DNA from 4 places in the Diaphorobacter sp. J5-51 genome. Region 3 is predicted to be linked to each of the others. Evidence: predicted binding sites of a transcription regulator. Region 3 holds the regulator's gene; each other region holds the start of a gene.
What was found. The regulator FNR, encoded in region 3, switches genes on or off when oxygen is low (the NO sensors DNR and NnrR bind a similar motif). The targets are predictions, from matches to a motif close to TTGATNNNNATCAA.
Positions count from the first base shown of each region.

Region 1 (4,006 bases), on a different contig from region 3:
TGCCTTCAGCGAGGTCATGGCAGTCCTTTTTGGATGGAACCTCTGCAATACCTGTAGGGATCAGCACACGGCGAATCGGGATGGGACGCGAAGCGCAAACCACAGCGGTGGCAGGGCCACCCCAAGGATTTGCATCGACGCAGGCCGTCAAGCCCACAGATGCGTGCGGCGCTACAGGTGTTGCGGAGGTTCCTGGATGGGGGCGAGGGAACCCATGGTGGCAACAGAGCCGGGGCGAGATTGTAGGCACATTTGCGCATCCCACCCGCGCACAGGGGTGCGCCGCGTATTTTTTTCAAGGCACCCGTCACACAATGCATGCGCCGCACGTCTTAGGGGCATGAACGCGACAACCTCACTCGCCATGGACCAGCACCTCGCCGCCTTTCAGCAGCACCGCCCACGCCTGGCGGGCGTGGCCTACCGCATGCTGGGCAGCCGCACCGATGCCGAGGACGTGCTGCAGGATGCCTGGCTGCGTTGGCAGGCGGCGGCCCTGGAGCGCGTGCAGACGGCCGAGGCCTGGCTGATCACCACCGTCACCCGGCTGTGCGTGGACCGGCTGCGCGCCGCGCGCATCGAACGCACGGCCTATGACGGGCCCTGGCTGCCGGAACCGTGGATCGCCGGCGACAGCGCCCCGGCCGCCGATGCACGCGCCGAACTGGCCAGCGACCTGTCCGTCGCGCTGCTCGTGGTGCTGGAGCGCCTCACGCCCGACGAGCGCGCCGCCTTCCTGCTGCACGACGTGTTCGACAGCGACTACCCCGAGGTGGCGAGCGTGCTGGGCAAGAGCGAGGCCGCCTGCCGCCAGCTGGTGCACCGTGCGCGCACCCAGGTGCGCCAGCGCAGGGCGCGCTTCACGGCCACACCCGAGGCGTCGCGTGCGCTGGTGGAGCGCTTCGTGCAGGCCATGCGCACGCAGGACCATGCGGCGCTGCTGGCGCTGTTCGCCGAGGATGCGCAGTGGACCGCCGACGGCGGCGGCAAGGTGCGCGCGGCCGCCAAGCTGCTGCACGGGCCGCGTGCGATCGCACGCCTGGCCGCGTCGGTGTGGCGCCTCTACCTGAGCCACCAGACCATGGAGGCGATGGACGTCAACGGCGGCCCCGGGCTGCTGCTGCGCGACGCGGGCGGCGTGCGCGCCGTCATGGCCTTCGAGACCGACGGCGTACACATCCACGCGGTGTATTCCGTCCTCAACCCCGACAAGCTGCGCGGCCTGTAGGCCTGCGCGCTTCGCCCGGCACCGTCTGCGCGGCGGCGCCGCGTTCACCCCTTTCCCCCCTGCAAGGGGCCTTCCATGTCCTCAGCCCCCCGCATCAACCTCCCTCGCCACGCCGCAAGCTATGCCGCCATGTACGGCCTGCAAAAACACGTCGATGCGGGGCAACTACCCGTGCAGTTGCACGAGCTGGTGAAGATGCGCGCCTCGCAAATCAATGGCTGCGCGTTCTGCATCGACATGCACGCCCGCGAGGCGCGCGAGCATGGCGAAAGCGACCGGCGGCTGCACCTGCTCAGCGCCTGGCGCGAGAGCGGCGTGTTCGATGCGCGCGAATGTGCCGCACTGGCCTGGACCGAGGCCCTCACGCGCCTGGAGCAGTCGCAGGTGCCCGACGCCGTGTACGACGAGGTGCGCGCGCAGTTCAGCGAAGCGGAGATCGTGGAGCTGTCGATGGCCATCGTCACGATCAATGGCTGGAACCGGCTCAATGTAGCGTTCCGCACCCCGCCCGGGCGCTACACGCCGGCGTGAACTGGCGCCGCAGACGGCAACCTTGACCCAAGTCATGCACGTGCGACGGAGGCGGCCGCCCTGCCCGCCAGGCATGGGGGCAGCGGCGCACAATGACTGCAAGCCCTGGCCAGGCTGGGGCACTGCAAGGAAAGGAAGCTGCCATGACGTCATCCCCGGCCTCCGCGCTGCCCTCGTCGCCCGCACCCGCGGGCGGCTCCACACTCACCCAACGTGCCGGCCTGTGGGTGGCCATCGCCGTGCTGCTGCTCATTGCCTTCATGCCCGCGCTGCCGGGCCTGCCGCAGGCCGGGCAGATGATGCTGGCCGTCCTCGCGTTCGCGGTGATCCTGTGGATGACCGAGGCGCTGGACTATGCGGTGAGCGCCGTCGTCATCGGCGCGCTGATGATCGTCCTGCTGGCCATCAGCCCCGTGCCAGGCAAGGAGGCGGCAGGCGCCATGATGGGCACGCGCGCCGCGCTGCCCTATGCCCTGGGGGGCTTCAGCAACAGCGCCGTGGTGCTGGTGGCGGCCGCCTGCTTCATCGCCGCGGCCATGACGGCCACGCAGTTGGACAAGCGCATCGCGCTGCAGGTGCTCTCGTACGTGCCCGCGCGCGCCAACCACGTGGCGATGGGCGCGATCCTGGTGGGCTTTCTGCTGTCGTTCATCGTGCCCAGCGCCACGGCACGTGTGGCCTGCCTCATGCCGATCATGCTGGGCTTTCTGTCTGCCTTCGGCGCGGACCGGCGCAGTAAGTTCGCAGCCCTGGTGGTGATCACCGCCGCGCAAACCGCCAGCGTATGGAACATCGGCATCAAGACGGCCGCCGCACAGAACATGGTGGCCATCGGCTTCATTGAAAAGCAGTTCGGCCAGACCATCACCTGGGGCGAGTGGTTCGTGGCTGGCGCGCCGTATTCCCTCGTGCTGACCTTTGCGCTGTACTTCATCATGACGCGCATGCTCAAGCCCGAGATGGACCACATCGCCGGTGGGCGCGAGGCCATCCAGCGCCAGTTGACAGAACTGGGCGCCATGACCGCCAACCAGTGGAAGCTGCTGGGCATCATGCTGGTGCTGCTGGGCTTCTGGGCTACCGAGGGCGTGCTGCACGACGTGGACACCACCACCTCCACCATCGTAGCCATCGCACTGATGCTGCTGCCGCGCCTGGGCGTGATGGGCTGGAAGGAGTCGCAAAGGGGCTTTCCCTGGGGCACGGTGCTGCTGTTCGCCGTGGGCATCGCCATGGGTGCGGCCCTGCTCAAGACCGAGGCCGCGCCCTGGCTGGCCCGCCTGATCGTGGACAACCTGGGCCTGGCCAACGCCACGGCATTTGCCATCTTCATGCTGCTGGCCCTGTTCCTGATCGTGATCCACCTGGGTTTTGCCAGCGCCACAGGCCTGGCCTCCACCATGATTCCGATCATCATCAGCGTGCTGCAGGCGGTGCAGACGCCGGGCATCAACCCCATCGGCATGACCATGCTGCTGCAGTTCGTGGTCAGCATCGGCTTCATCCTGCCGGTGAACTCGCCCCAGGGCATGCTGGCCTACGGCACCGACACCTTCGACATCAAGGACTATGTGCGCACGGGCCTGGTGCTCACCGCCGTGGCCATCGCGCTGCTGGTGGTGTTTGCGCTGACCTACTGGCCCTGGATGGGCTACATGACCCTGCCGGCGCGCTGAGGCCCCTTCGCCGGCCTGTGGCCCATGCGATTACAGGCATTTTTGGCCTGCAGCCCTTTACTGATAAGCGGTAGCAGCTATCAAAAGGTTAGCATCTACCGGCTGCTAGACCACCACCGGCTCCGGCTCCAGCCGGATGCCGAAGCGCTCGTACACGCTGGTCTGGATGGCGCGCGCCAGCGTCATCACCTCGCCGCCGGTCACGCTGTCGTCGGGCGTGCCGCGGTTGACCAGCACCAGCGCCTGCTTGTCGTACACGCCGGCCTTGCCCACCGTCTTGCCCTTCCAACCGCAGGCGTCGATGAGCCAGCCCGCCGCCAGCTTGATGGTGCCGTCGGGCATGGGGTAGTGCACGATCTTCGGGTCGCGCGCGATGATGTCCTGGCACTGCTCGGGCGTGACCGTGGGGTTCTTGAAGAAGCTGCCGGCGTTGCCGATCACGGCCGGGTCGGGCAGCTTGGCACGGCGGATCTCGCACACCCAGTCAAAGATCTGCTGCGCCGTGGGCCGCTCCACGCCCGCCTCCTGGCGCTTGCGCTCCAGGTCCAGGTAGCCCAGCTCAGGCGCCCAG
Region 1 is NZ_JSYI01000072.1:54,913-58,918, reverse strand. It holds gene OX89_RS09685 (7-cyano-7-deazaguanine/7-aminomethyl-7-deazaguanine transporter) at 1-18, opposite strand, end outside; gene OX89_RS09680 (RNA polymerase sigma-70 factor) at 365-1,228, shown strand; gene OX89_RS09675 (carboxymuconolactone decarboxylase family protein) at 1,304-1,759, shown strand; gene OX89_RS09670 (DASS family sodium-coupled anion symporter) at 1,903-3,435, shown strand; gene murB (UDP-N-acetylmuramate dehydrogenase) at 3,541-4,006, opposite strand, start outside.
Region 1: a site for FNR is predicted at 1,782-1,795, ahead of OX89_RS09670 (DASS family sodium-coupled anion symporter). Genes of this name have one in related genera too.

Region 2 (4,006 bases), on a different contig from region 3:
GCTCGTCGCGGCTGACCACGCGCCGCTGCACGCCGAAGCGGCGCATCAGTTCCACGGCGTGGGCCGCGTCGTCAAAGGACTTCTGGTCGGTGTAGAAGTGCGCTATGCCGCGTTCCAGCCGGTGGTACTCGATGCCTGTGACGCGCACCAGCTCTTTGAGTGCGGCATGGCTGTAAGCGCCCAGCGCCACGATCTGCTGCACGTTGCGTGCGAAGGCCGTGTCGTTGCACTGCGCCAGGAACTTCAGGCACCAGCGCCATTGCTCCCAGTCGAGCTGGGGGCGAAACAGCAGCGGCGCTTCCTTGTCGAACATCCACTTGAGGGCCTTCCATGGCGCCTCGCGGTTGGCCCAGGGCTCACAGTAGCTCACCGAGATCTGCGCCGCGTTGGCAAAACTGGTCTCCAGCGCCGCGTCGGGCTGGCGGTCGACCACAGTGACTTCATGCCCGCGCTCGCGCAGATGCCAGGCGGTGCTAATGCCGATGATGCCGGCGCCCAGGACGATGGTTTTCATGGCGCGCAGTGTGCTGCGGCCCAATGAAAAACAAAAGCGTGATTAAACTTCTTCGGAATTCATCAGAATGACTAATGGATACGGACCGTGAGCACATTTGACCCCGCCGCATTGGAATGCCTGGCCGCCATCGTCGAAGAGGGCGGTTTCGAGCGCGCCGCGCGCCGCCTGAACATCACCCAGTCCGCCGTGTCGCAGCGCCTGCGTGCGCTGGAGGCGCAGGTGGGCTCGGTGCTCATCGTGCGCAGCCGGCCGCTCAAGCCCACTTCGGCCGGGCAGTTGCTGCTCAAGCACACCAAGCAGTTGCGCCTGCTGCGCGCCGACCTGGAGCGCGATCTGCAGGACCTCATGCCCAGCGGGCGCGGCGGCGGCCGCGAGGAAGAGCGCATCGCCATCGCCATCAACGCTGACAGCATCGCCACCTGGGCGGTGGACGCGCTCGGCGACCTGGTGCGCCAGCGCCTGCCGCTGGAGATCATTGCCGACGACCAGGACTTCACGCAGGAGTGGCTGCGCTCGGGCCAGGTGATGGGCTGCGTGACGACGTTGAAGAGCGCGCTGCGCGGCTGCCGCATGGTGCCGCTGGGCGCGATGCAGTACGTCGCCGTGGCCGCGCCGGAGCTGGCGCGCCGACAACTGCCGCAAGGACTCACGGCGCACAACTTCCGCGACGTGCCTTTCGTCTCGTTCAACCGCAAGGACGATATGCAGGCCGAGTTCGTCACGCGCACCTTTGGCCTGAAACGCGTGTCGCTCAGCCGCGTGTTCGTGCCCAGTTCGGAGGGCCAGGTGCGCGCCGTGGCCGCGGGCTGGGGCGTGAGCGTGGTGCCCGAGCTGCTCGCACGTCCCTGGCTGCAGCAGGGCCGGTTGGTGGACCTGGCGCCGGGCCATACGCTGCCCATCCAGCTGTACTGGCACTCATGGAACCTGGAGTCGGAAGTGCTGGATGCGCTGGCCGATGCGCTCACCAGCGCGGCGGCGCAGTACCTGTCGGCCTGACGGCACACGCGGATGGGGGTCTTTAGGGTTATCGGCCTGCGCGGGGTGAAGGCTCGCTAACATCGCCCGCATGAACACGTTGCAGCCGCCCCGTCCGTCCTTCAAGGAGCAGATGCTCCGGGCGCGCGAGGATGCCATCGTGGAGGCCGCGAGCCGCCTGCTGGGCGAAAAAGGCTTCGAGACCATGACCGTGGACGAGGTCGCCGCGGCCGTAGGCATTGCCAAGGCCAGCCTGTACAAACACTTTGCCGGCAAGGACGACCTGTGCTCGGCCGCCATGGTGCATGTAGTGGAGCGCCTGCAGCGCTTTCTGGCGGCGCTGCCGGCCGAACTGGGCGCCATGCAGCGCCTGCACGCGCTGCTGTGCTGGACGCTGCAGTTGCAACTGGCCGACGAGGTGCCGCTGCTGCCCAGCCGCAACTCCGCGCTGGCCCAGGCGCTGCGCGCCTGCGACGCCTACCGGGCATCGATGCAGGAGGTGCATGCCTGCATCCTCGGCTGGATCGTCGAGGCGCAGGCCCAGGGACAGCTGCGGCGCGAGTTGCCGCCCGATGTGATCTTGTGTGCGCTGCTGGCGCGCAATGCCGATCCCATGCTCGGCATGCTGCGCGACCGCGGCTATGCGGACGAGTGCATCATCGACTGGGCCGCGGACACCTGCCTGAGCGGCCTGGCGAGCGGCCCCGCCATGCGGGTGGCCTGATCAGCGCACCAGCAGTACCGGCACCTGGCAGTTGGCCAGCACCTGCGTGCTGACCGAGCCCATCACCAGCTTGCCCAGCGAGCCGTGGCCGTGCGTGCCCATGACGATCAGGTCGTACTTGCCGGACTCGGCCACCTTGGCGATGGTCTCGCCCGCCGGGCCCACCTTGGTCATGGTCTTGAGCTGCACGCCATGACGCGCCATGAACTTCACGACGGGCGACAGCACCTTTTCGCCTTCCTCAGCGTGGTACTTGTCCACGACTTCCTTGCCGAGCGCGGCGCGCGCGCGGGGAGGCAACTGGGGCTGCACGGTGATGGCCGTGTAGGTGTGCGAGCTGCCCAGCATCTCGTCGTGAGCGGCTAGGTAGGCCAGCATTTTCTTGGTGTAGATGCTGCCGTCGACAGCAAGCAGGATGTTCATTCGAAGTGCTCCGGAAACGAGAAATCAGACTAATCCGCGCTGGCGCCTGTTGTCTTGACTTCAGTCATATTTTTGATGCGGTGCGCGGTGGCGGGCGCAGGGCCCGCACGCATCATACGGTGAGCACGCAGTGCGGCTGAAAGGTTGCCTGCTCCCCCTTGCGGGCATAGCCCAGCGGGTTGGCCACTATGCGGCAGCTCCAGGGCGTGCCGTCCACGCGGGCCCCGCGCACCAGGTAGTCGCTGGGGGCATGCAGATGGCCGTGCAGCCACAGCTGGGCGTGGGGCAGGCAGTCGTCCAGCGCATTGCAAAACCCCGCTGTGCCCGGCACCAGGCCGTAGCGCGGATCGGCGCTGAGCAGACTGGGCGCGAAGTGCGTGACGGCCACCGTCGTGCCCGCAAAGGGCTGTGCGAGCGCGTTGCGTAACCAAGACTGGCAAACCAGGGCCTGTTCGCGCAACTCGGCGGCCAGGAAGGGCACACCCTGGCGGGTGCTGCCAGTCTTGGAGAGATAGAAATTGGCCGCGCGGAACGCCTTCTCGCGCCGCTGCAGTCGCTGGCCCGGGTCGGTGATCGCCGCGTGGTCGGCCAGCGCGTCGAAGTCGCTCCACAGCGTCGTTCCAACGAAGCGGACCCCCTGCAGCACCATGCTCTCACGCTCCAGCCAGATCAGCCCCAGCCGGTCGCAGATGCGGCGCAGGCGCGCATGCGCGGCGTCGAAGTCCTGCATGTCGTATTCATGGTTGCCAGGGACGAAGACCACTGGCGTGGGCCATCCGGCGTACTGCGGCAGAGGGGAGAAGCGCGCCAGGCCGAAGTCGTCGTCCGACAGCAGCGAGCCGGCCTGGTAAGAGCCGATGTCGCCGGCCAACACCAGGACATCGGCGCCAACGGCGGGGCTGGGGGTGAAATGCGGGTGGGCTTCCAGGTGCAGGTCGGACAGCAGTTGCAGCTTCATGGGTGAGTGGGTGGGGTCAATCCTGGCGGTGGATGGGGGCGGGCGTGTTGCGCGCGGCGCGCGCAATCGCCTCGCGCAGCCAGCGGTGGGCGGGGTCGTGGTTGCGCCGGCGGTGCCACAGTGCGTCCACGTGCACGGGCGGCAGCGTCATGGGCAGCGGGCGCCACACCAGTTCGTCGCGCACGCTGGCCACGCCGACGAAGTGGCGCGGCAGCACGGTGAGCAGGTCCGTGGTGGCCACCACCCGTCCCGCGGTGAAGAACTGGTTCACGGTAAGCACGATGCGGCGTTCACGTCCCAACGCGGCCAATGCCCCGTCGATGAAGCCGAAGGGCTTGCCCGAGAAGCTCACCAGCAGGTGGCGCGCGGCGCAGTACAGGTCCAGCGTCATCGGCACGGCGGCCAGCGG
Region 2 is NZ_JSYI01000054.1:6,452-10,457, forward strand. It holds gene OX89_RS07405 (D-amino acid dehydrogenase) at 1-514, opposite strand, end outside; gene OX89_RS07410 (LysR family transcriptional regulator ArgP) at 602-1,513, shown strand; gene OX89_RS07415 (TetR/AcrR family transcriptional regulator) at 1,584-2,216, shown strand; gene OX89_RS07420 (universal stress protein) at 2,217-2,639, opposite strand; gene OX89_RS07425 (metallophosphoesterase) at 2,752-3,597, opposite strand; gene OX89_RS07430 (LysR family transcriptional regulator) at 3,614-4,006, opposite strand, start outside.
Region 2: a site for FNR is predicted at 2,694-2,707, ahead of OX89_RS07420 (universal stress protein). Genes of this name have one in related genera too.

Region 3 (4,006 bases):
AAACAGCAACTCACCTTGGCACATCAACGCCATGATGACTGCGCGACGCACCAAGTCGTCCTTGGTCAACGCCAGCCCGCGCACCACAGGCAAATGCCCCTGGTTAATGCAGTCGTAATACTCGTCCAGCGTTTTCACGTTTTGGCTGTAAGTAGCGCCCACGCGCCCGATGGCAGAAACGCCCAGACCAATCAGGTCGCAATCGGGCTGCGTGCTATAGCCTTGGAAGTTGCGGTGCAGCCTGCCTTGCCGCTTGGCCACCGCCAGCGCATCGTCTGGCAGCGCAAAATGGTCCATGCCCACGTAGACGTAGCCGGCTTCTTGGAACACATCAAGTGACCGGGCCAACATGGACACCTTGGCCGAAGCCATGGGCAACTCGGCCGTGATGATGCGTCGCTGCGATTTGAAGCGTTCTGGCAAGTGAGCGTACGCATACAGCGCGATCCGGTCTGGCCGCAGCTCGGCTACCTGCTCCAAGGTGCGATCAAACGACTCCGGTGTCTGGCGCGGCAGCCCGTAGATCAAATCCACGTTCACCGATTCAAACCCGAGCTTCCGAGCCGCATCGACCAACGCGAACACCTTTTCGGCAGGCTGAATGCGGTGCACGGCCTTTTGTACTTCAGGGTCGAAATCCTGCACGCCAAAGCTCAGGCGATTGAAACCCAGCTCCGCCAACAATCCCAGCCGCGCTTCATCCACGGTCCGAGGGTCCACTTCTATGGAGTACTCCCCCCCCGGAACGAGGACGAAACTGCGCCTCAGCATGCCCATCAGTTCGCGCAAACCGTCATCCGTCAGAAAAGTAGGCGTGCCTCCGCCGAAATGCAGCTGGCTCACATGCTGACCCACACCGCAGTGCGCCGTATGCAGGTCGATTTCACGGCTGAGGTAACGCAAGTAGACCTCTGCCCGCTCTGGATGCCGAGTAATGATCTTGTTACACGCGCAGTAATAGCACAGCGATTCACAAAACGGGATGTGGACATAAAGCGACAAAGGCATCGCCTTGGCTACCGAACCCACGCGACGCTGCTGCAGCGCAAGAATGTATTCCCGCTCTCCAAAGGCTTCGACAAAGCGATCAGCAGTCGGATAAGAGGTGTAGCGCGGCCCTGGAACGTCAAAGCGACGCAGGAGCTCTGTTGTAACAACGGTCATGACGGGATTCCTTGCACTTTCACATCACTGTGCCGTAGAGTCCCCCATGAGTCCTTGACGTTGATCAAGCGCCCATAAGGTCCTTGTGGCGACAATTTGACTTCGGCTCAAAGTCGTCCAACGGCCTACGGCATTCCATGTCTCCCAGCCGTTCAGAGGTAAGCTCAAGCCATGAACAGGGTTCCCATGCATACGAATCTCCAGACCATCAAAGTTGCCTGCTCAAACTGCAATCTGCGTGAGCTGTGCATGCCCGTGGGTCTGGACGACCAGCAACTCAAGCGCATCGATGACATTGTTGCTGTACGACGCAAGATCAAGCGTGGCGGCACGCTTTTCCGGAACGGTGAACCCTTCACATCCCTTTTTGCCATCCGCACCGGATTCTTCAAGACCTGTGTCGCCACCGAAGACGGTCGCGACCAAGTGACGGGTTTTCAAATGGCGGGCGAGATCATCGGCCTGGATGGCATCGTGAGCGACCGTCACACTTGCGATGCGGTAGCGCTTGAAGACGCCGAAGTATGCGTCATGCCTTTCGATCGTATTGAAGAGTTGTCGCGCGAAGTAACGGCACTACAGCACCATGTGCACAAGATCATGAGCCGCGAGATTGTTCGCGAGCATGGGGTCATGCTGTTGCTGGGGAGTATGCGTGCCGAGGAACGCCTTGCCGCATTCCTGTTGAATCTCGTACAACGCTTGCATGCCCGGGGTTTCTCACAATCCGAATTGGTGCTGCGCATGACACGCGAAGAGATCGGCAGCTACCTGGGATTGAAACTGGAAACCGTCAGCCGCACGTTTTCCAAGTTCGTGGAAGAAGGCATTGTCGAAGTCAAGCAGCGCCACGTGCGCATACTGGATACGGATGCGCTCAAGGGCATCGTGAACAGCCAGCAGGCCTGCCACTAAGGCAGACTCAGGGACAGGCTCAGGGACAGGCTCAGGGACAGGCTCAGGCGGTCGGGTCGTCGTCGCCCGGCACCTGGTCGCGGTTCAGCTCCCGCGACGACATCGCCAGCAGCGCGGTCAGCGCGCCAGAGCCCATGGACACCGCCCAGAACACAAAGAACGCCACGGTATAGACGCCCAGGCGCGACAGCGCCAGCGGCTGGCCAAACCAGTGCAGGTCCTCCGGGTCCACCATGGCAAACACCAGCATCTCCAGCACGCACGCCGTCAAAAAGGCGGGCCAGACAATCCACATCAGTCGTTGCGTCCACATGCTTGCGGTCTCCTGCCGGGGGCGCGCTCAGCGCGGCTGGTCCTGCACGGGCGTGGCCGCGTGGTTGCGGCCCTTCATGGCCGGGGCCAGGCTTTTTTCGGGGTTTTCGAGCGTCTTGTTGATCTCGATACCCTGGCGGTAATAGTCCTCGGCCACCACCGGGTCGGGCCGCGACACGGCCAGCCACAGGGTGACAAAGCCCGCAATGATGACGATGACCGGCCCGGCAATGACGAGCCAGACATGGCCAAACTTCCACCACGGCTCAGGCGTGGTCTCCAGAGTAGGGCTTGCAGGCATGGCGGGGTGAACTCCTGGTAATCAGTGGCAAAAAAAACAGGCTCAGCGCGGCACCAGGAACACGGACTTTTCCGTCACATGGGCGGCGCTGCCCAGGGCCTGCACATCAAACTGCACCGCGTGCGAGCCCGGCGGCACCGTGCCATACGGTATCTGCAGCCGCACCGCCACCCAGCGGGACTCGGCGGCGGCAATCTCGACCTCGGCGTCCGAGGCCACAGCGAGCCCCTCAAGCCCGCGTGCGCTGATGCGGTAGCGCTGGGGGCCTTCGGTGGCATTCATGATCTGCAGCCGGTAAATGTTCTCCAGCTTGCCACCTGCCACGATGCGCGAGAGCGCAGCGCGGTCCCGCACCACGTCCACCTTCAGCGGTGTGCGCGTGACCAGGCTGGCCAGCATGGCCACGCACAGCGCCACCAGCACGGCGGTGTAGATCAGCACGCGGGGCCGCAGCACGCGCCGCAGCATCTGCGACTGGCTCCAGCGCTTGGCCACACCGTTCTGCGTAGAAAAACGGATCAGCCCGCGCGGGTACTGCATCTTGTCCATCACGGTGTTGCAGGCATCCACGCACAGGCCGCAGCCAATGCACTCGTACTGCAGGCCATCGCGGATGTCGATGCCCACGGGGCAGACCTGCACGCACAGCGTGCAGTCGATGCAGTCGCCCAGCCCCTGGGCCTTGTAGTCGATGTCCTTCTTGCGCGGGGCTCGGGGCTCGCCGCGCTCGGGGTCGTAGCTGACGATCAGGGTGTCGCGGTCGAACATGGCGCTTTGAAAGCGCGCATAGGGGCACATGTGCTTGCAGACCTGCTCACGCATGTAGCCCGCGTTGCCGTAAGTGGCAAAGCCGTAGAACAGCACCCAGAAGATCTGCCAGCCGCCCTGCAAGGCCAGCAGCTCGGCGCCCAGCTCGCGGATGGGCACGAAGTAGCCCACGAAGGTGAAGCCCGTCCACAGCGCCACCGCAATCCACACCACCTGCTTGAGGAATTTCTTGCGGATTTTTTCAAAGGTCCAGGGGCCATGGTCCAGGCGCAGGCGGGCACTGCGATCGCCTTCGATCTTGTGCTCGATCCACATGAACATTTCGGTATAGACCGTTTGCGGGCAGGTAAAGCCGCACCACAGCCGCCCTGCCACCGCCGTGAACAGGAACAACGCCAGCGCCGAGATGATGAGCAGGCCCGTGAGGTAGATGAAATCCTGCGGGTAAAGAACCAGCCCGAAGATGTAAAACCGCCGCGCACCCAGGTCAAAAAGGACCATCTGGCGCTGCCCCCATTCCAGCCATGGCAGGCCATAAAAGACCAG
Region 3 is NZ_JSYI01000085.1:24,526-28,531, reverse strand. It holds gene hemN (oxygen-independent coproporphyrinogen III oxidase) at 1-1,164, opposite strand, end outside; gene fnr (fumarate/nitrate reduction transcriptional regulator Fnr) at 1,336-2,079, shown strand; gene OX89_RS12085 (hypothetical protein) at 2,123-2,392, opposite strand; gene OX89_RS12080 (FixH family protein) at 2,420-2,692, opposite strand; gene ccoG (cytochrome c oxidase accessory protein CcoG) at 2,735-4,006, opposite strand, start outside.

Region 4 (4,006 bases), on a different contig from region 3:
CCAGGACCCCGACGTGATCATGATCGGCGAGATCCGCGACTTCGAGACCGCGCAGATCGCCATCCAGGCCTCGCTCACCGGCCACTTGGTGCTGGCCACGCTCCACACCAACGACGCGGCCAGCGCCATCACGCGCCTGACCGACATGGGAGTGGAGCCGTTCCTGCTGTCCTCGTCGCTGCTGGGGGTGCTGGCGCAGCGCCTGGTGCGCAAATATTGCGGCGAGTGCCACGGCGCAGGCTGCGACCACTGCGGCCATACCGGCTACGCGGGGCGCACCGGCGTGTTCGAGCTGCTGGTAGTGGACGACGCCATCCGCGCACAGATCCACAACCAGGCCCCGGAGGCCGAGGTGCGTACCCAGGCCCTGGCCGGCGGCATGACCCTGATGCGCGACGATGGCGAGCGGCTGATCCACGCCGGCATCACCAGCCGCGAGGAAGTGCTGCGCGTCACGCGCGACTGAGCGGACAGGCCGCAGCGGCGCATTTCATAAACAGGAGCGCGGCGCGCTTGCCAAGACTGGGTTTTCAATACAAATTGCATTGAAAACCATTACAGACAAGCGCTAGTAGCTCCTATACCAATAGCGCATTTCAGCGTTCACCTGCGGCCATCGGATGGGGAGGACGCTTCCCGTGGTCCAGCCCGCGCTGCAGCTCCTTGAGCAGCAGCACCACCTGGCGCGACGCATGCTGGCAGCTCTTGAACGCCTGCTCGGCCCGCAATTGATCGCCCTGCGCCAGATGCGTCAGCAGCACAGCCGCCTGGTGGTGAAAGTACTGGTGGCGGCGCATCAGCATGTCGAAAGCAGGAAAGTGCCCCAGCGCCACGCGCCCGCTGCCGTGCAGCCAGCGGCCCAGCTCGGAACAGGTGTCGTCCACCACCGTTTCGGGACGCAGCTGTTCGTCGCGCGCGCCCGCCAGCGCTTGGGCCAGCCAGGGCAGCCAGCGTTCGTGCATGACGATGGCAGCCTCGATGTCGAACGCCGCCAGGAGCCGCGAAGCCTCTTCGTCGTACAGCACCAGCGCGCTGGCCTCGCTCGCAGGCAGCGAAGTCCAGTCCTCAGGCGCGGCCAGGCCGTCGGCACGCGGCTGAAACAAACGGCTGAAGAACCCCATAGACACCCCCCGCACGCCCCGTGCATCACTTCCTGGCAGCGTCGCACAGGACGCCAAAAGTGACAATATGTTTCGTGTGTTGATTTAAAACAAATTCAGTATATCAATAGCAAAACGCTATGCATCATGCGGGGACCACTGCACCACCATACCCGCGGCGCAGCACGGATTTCACCCGCTGCCCACAATCGGTGCCATGACCACACATTCCCTGCCTTTACTTTCCATGCTTGATCTCGTGGCCGTGCGCGAGGGCGGCACCGTGGCCCAGGCACTGCAGGTCGCCTTGCAGACGGCGCAGCATGCGGAGGCGCTGGGCTTCAAGCGCTACTGGCTGGCCGAGCACCACAACATGCCGGGCATCGCCAGCTCTGCCACGGCCGTGCTGGTGGGCCACGTGGCCGGGGCCACGCGGTCCATCCGCGTGGGCTCGGGCGGCATCATGCTGCCCAACCATGCGCCGCTGGTGGTGGCCGAGGCCTTCGGCACGCTGGCCGAGCTCTACCCCGGCCGCATCGACCTGGGGTTGGGCCGCGCACCCGGCACCGACGGCGCCACCATGCGTGCCCTGCGCCGCGACCGCGTGGAGACCGAGGCCGACTTCCCCCGCGACGTGGCCGAGCTGCAGCAGCTCTTGGCGCCCGCGCAGCCGGGCCAGCGCATCACCGCCGTGCCGGGCGCCGGCACGCAGGTGCCCCTCTGGCTGCTGGGCTCCAGCCTGTTCTCGGCGCAGCTGGCGGCGCAGATGGGCCTGCCCTACGCCTTCGCCTCGCACTTCGCACCGCGCATGCTGCACGCGGCCATCGACATCTACCGCCGGCTGTTCCGCCCCTCGCCGGCCTGCGCCAAGCCCTACGTGGTGATCGGCGTACCCGTCATCGCCGCACCCACCGATGACGAGGCGCAGTACCTGGCCAGCAGCACCTACCAGCGCGTGCTGGGCATCCTCACCGGCCAGCGCGGACTGCTGCAGCCGCCCGTGGAGGGTTATCTGCAGAGCCTCGCGCCGCAGGAGCGCGCCGCCGTGGCCGACTTCCTCGCGGTCGGCGTGGTCGGTGGCCCGCAGACCGTGCGCGCGGGCCTGCAGGCGCTGGTGGCCGCCACGCAGGCCAACGAATTCATGCTGGTGAGCGACGTGTACGACCCGGCGCTGCGCCTGCGCTCGCTGGAGATCACCGCCCAGGCGCACGCGGCACTGTCACCCGCAGCGGCTACCATGGCGGGCTGAACGGGTCGACTGCGGCCCGCCCAGTTTGCCCCTGCTCGCCCACCGCCGCTGACTTTCCCGCATGCCCGCCTATTCCTTCGAAGCCCTGGACGCCCAAGGCCATGTGCGCCGCGGCACCCTGGAGGCCGACAGCCCCAAGGCCGCCCGCAGCCTGCTGCGCGCCCAGGCCCTGGTGCCCCTGGATGTGGAGGCGCTGGCCGCTGGCACCGCCCCCGGAACACCCCCCACGCTGGCGCAGCGGCTGTTCACGCGGCCGGTGTTCAACGCCACGGGGCTGGGCGTGTGGACGCGGCAGCTCGCCGGGCTGGTGGGCTCGGGCCTGCCGCTGGAGCGTGCGCTGACCGCGCTCGCCGAAGAGGCGGACGACGAGCGCCAGCGCCACCTGCTGGCCGCGCTGCGCGCCGAGGTCAACGCCGGCTCCACCTTCGCACGCGCGCTGGCGCAGCACCCGCGCGAGTTCTCCGACATCTACTGCGCCGTGATCGGCGCGGGCGAGTCCAGCGGCGGCCTGGCCGAAGTGCTGGACAGCCTGGCGGACGATCTGGAGCAGCGCCAGGCCTTGCGCGCCAAGCTCATCGGCGCCGCGCTGTACCCGGCCATCGTCACCGTGATCGCGATCGTCATCGTGCTGTTCCTGGTGGGCTACGTGGTACCGCAGGTGGCCAGCGTATTCGCGGGCACTAAGCGCGCCCTGCCCTTCCTCACGGTGGCCATGCTGGCCTTGAGCGACGTGGTGCGCAACTACGGCTGGGCGTTGCTGGGCGGGCTGGTCCTGCTGGCGTTCGGCGCCCGCGCCGCGCTGGCCCAGCCGCGGCTGCGCGAGAAATTCGACGCCGCCTGGTTGCGCCTGCCGCTCGTCGGCAAGCTGGCGCGCGGCTACAACGCGGCGCGTTTCGCCGGCACATTGGCCATGCTGGCAGGCGCGGGCGTGCCCATTCTCAAGGCGCTGCAGGCCGCGGCCGAGACGCTGAACAACCGCGCCCTGCGCGCGGACGCACTCGACGCGCTGGTGCTGGTGCGCGAGGGCGCGCCGCTGGCCTCGGCACTGGCGCAGAAAAAGCGGTTCCCCGGCCTGGTGGCCATGTTCGCGCGGCTGGGCGAACAGACGGGCCAGTTGCCCACCATGCTGCAGCGCGCCGCCACGCAATTGGGCACCGAGGTGCAGCGCCGCGCCATGCAACTGGCCACGGTGCTGGAGCCGCTGCTCATCGTGGCCATGGGCGGCATCGTGATGTTGATCGTGCTGGCGGTGCTCATGCCGATCATCCAGCTCAACCAGTTCGTCAAATGAGCGCCACTCTGCAGGACAAGCTCGTCGTCGCGATCTCCTCGCGCGCACTGTTCGATTTCGAGGAAGAGAACCGCCTGTTCGAGGCCGGCGACGAGCAAGCCTACATGCGCCGCCAGTTGGAGCTGGTACACGAGCCCGCGCGCCCTGGCATCGCCTTTCCGCTGGTGAGAAAGCTGCTGGCGTTCAACACGCCCGATGCCGCGCGCGTCGAGGTGGTCATGCTGTCGCGCAACGACCCTGCCAGCGGCATGCGCGTGTTCGCCTCGGCCAAGGCGGCGGGCATGCGCATCGAGCGCGGCGTGTTCACGCGCGGGCGCAACCCGTTCTCCTACCTGCGGCCGTTGGGCGCGCACCTCTTCCTTTCAG
Region 4 is NZ_JSYI01000001.1:55,875-59,880, reverse strand. It holds gene OX89_RS00290 (GspE/PulE family protein) at 1-466, shown strand, start outside; gene OX89_RS00285 (CZB domain-containing protein) at 597-1,121, opposite strand; gene OX89_RS00280 (LLM class flavin-dependent oxidoreductase) at 1,318-2,349, shown strand; gene gspF (type II secretion system inner membrane protein GspF) at 2,411-3,640, shown strand; gene OX89_RS00270 (5'-nucleotidase) at 3,637-4,006, shown strand, end outside.
Region 4: a site for FNR is predicted at 1,201-1,214, ahead of OX89_RS00285 (CZB domain-containing protein). Genes of this name have one in related genera too.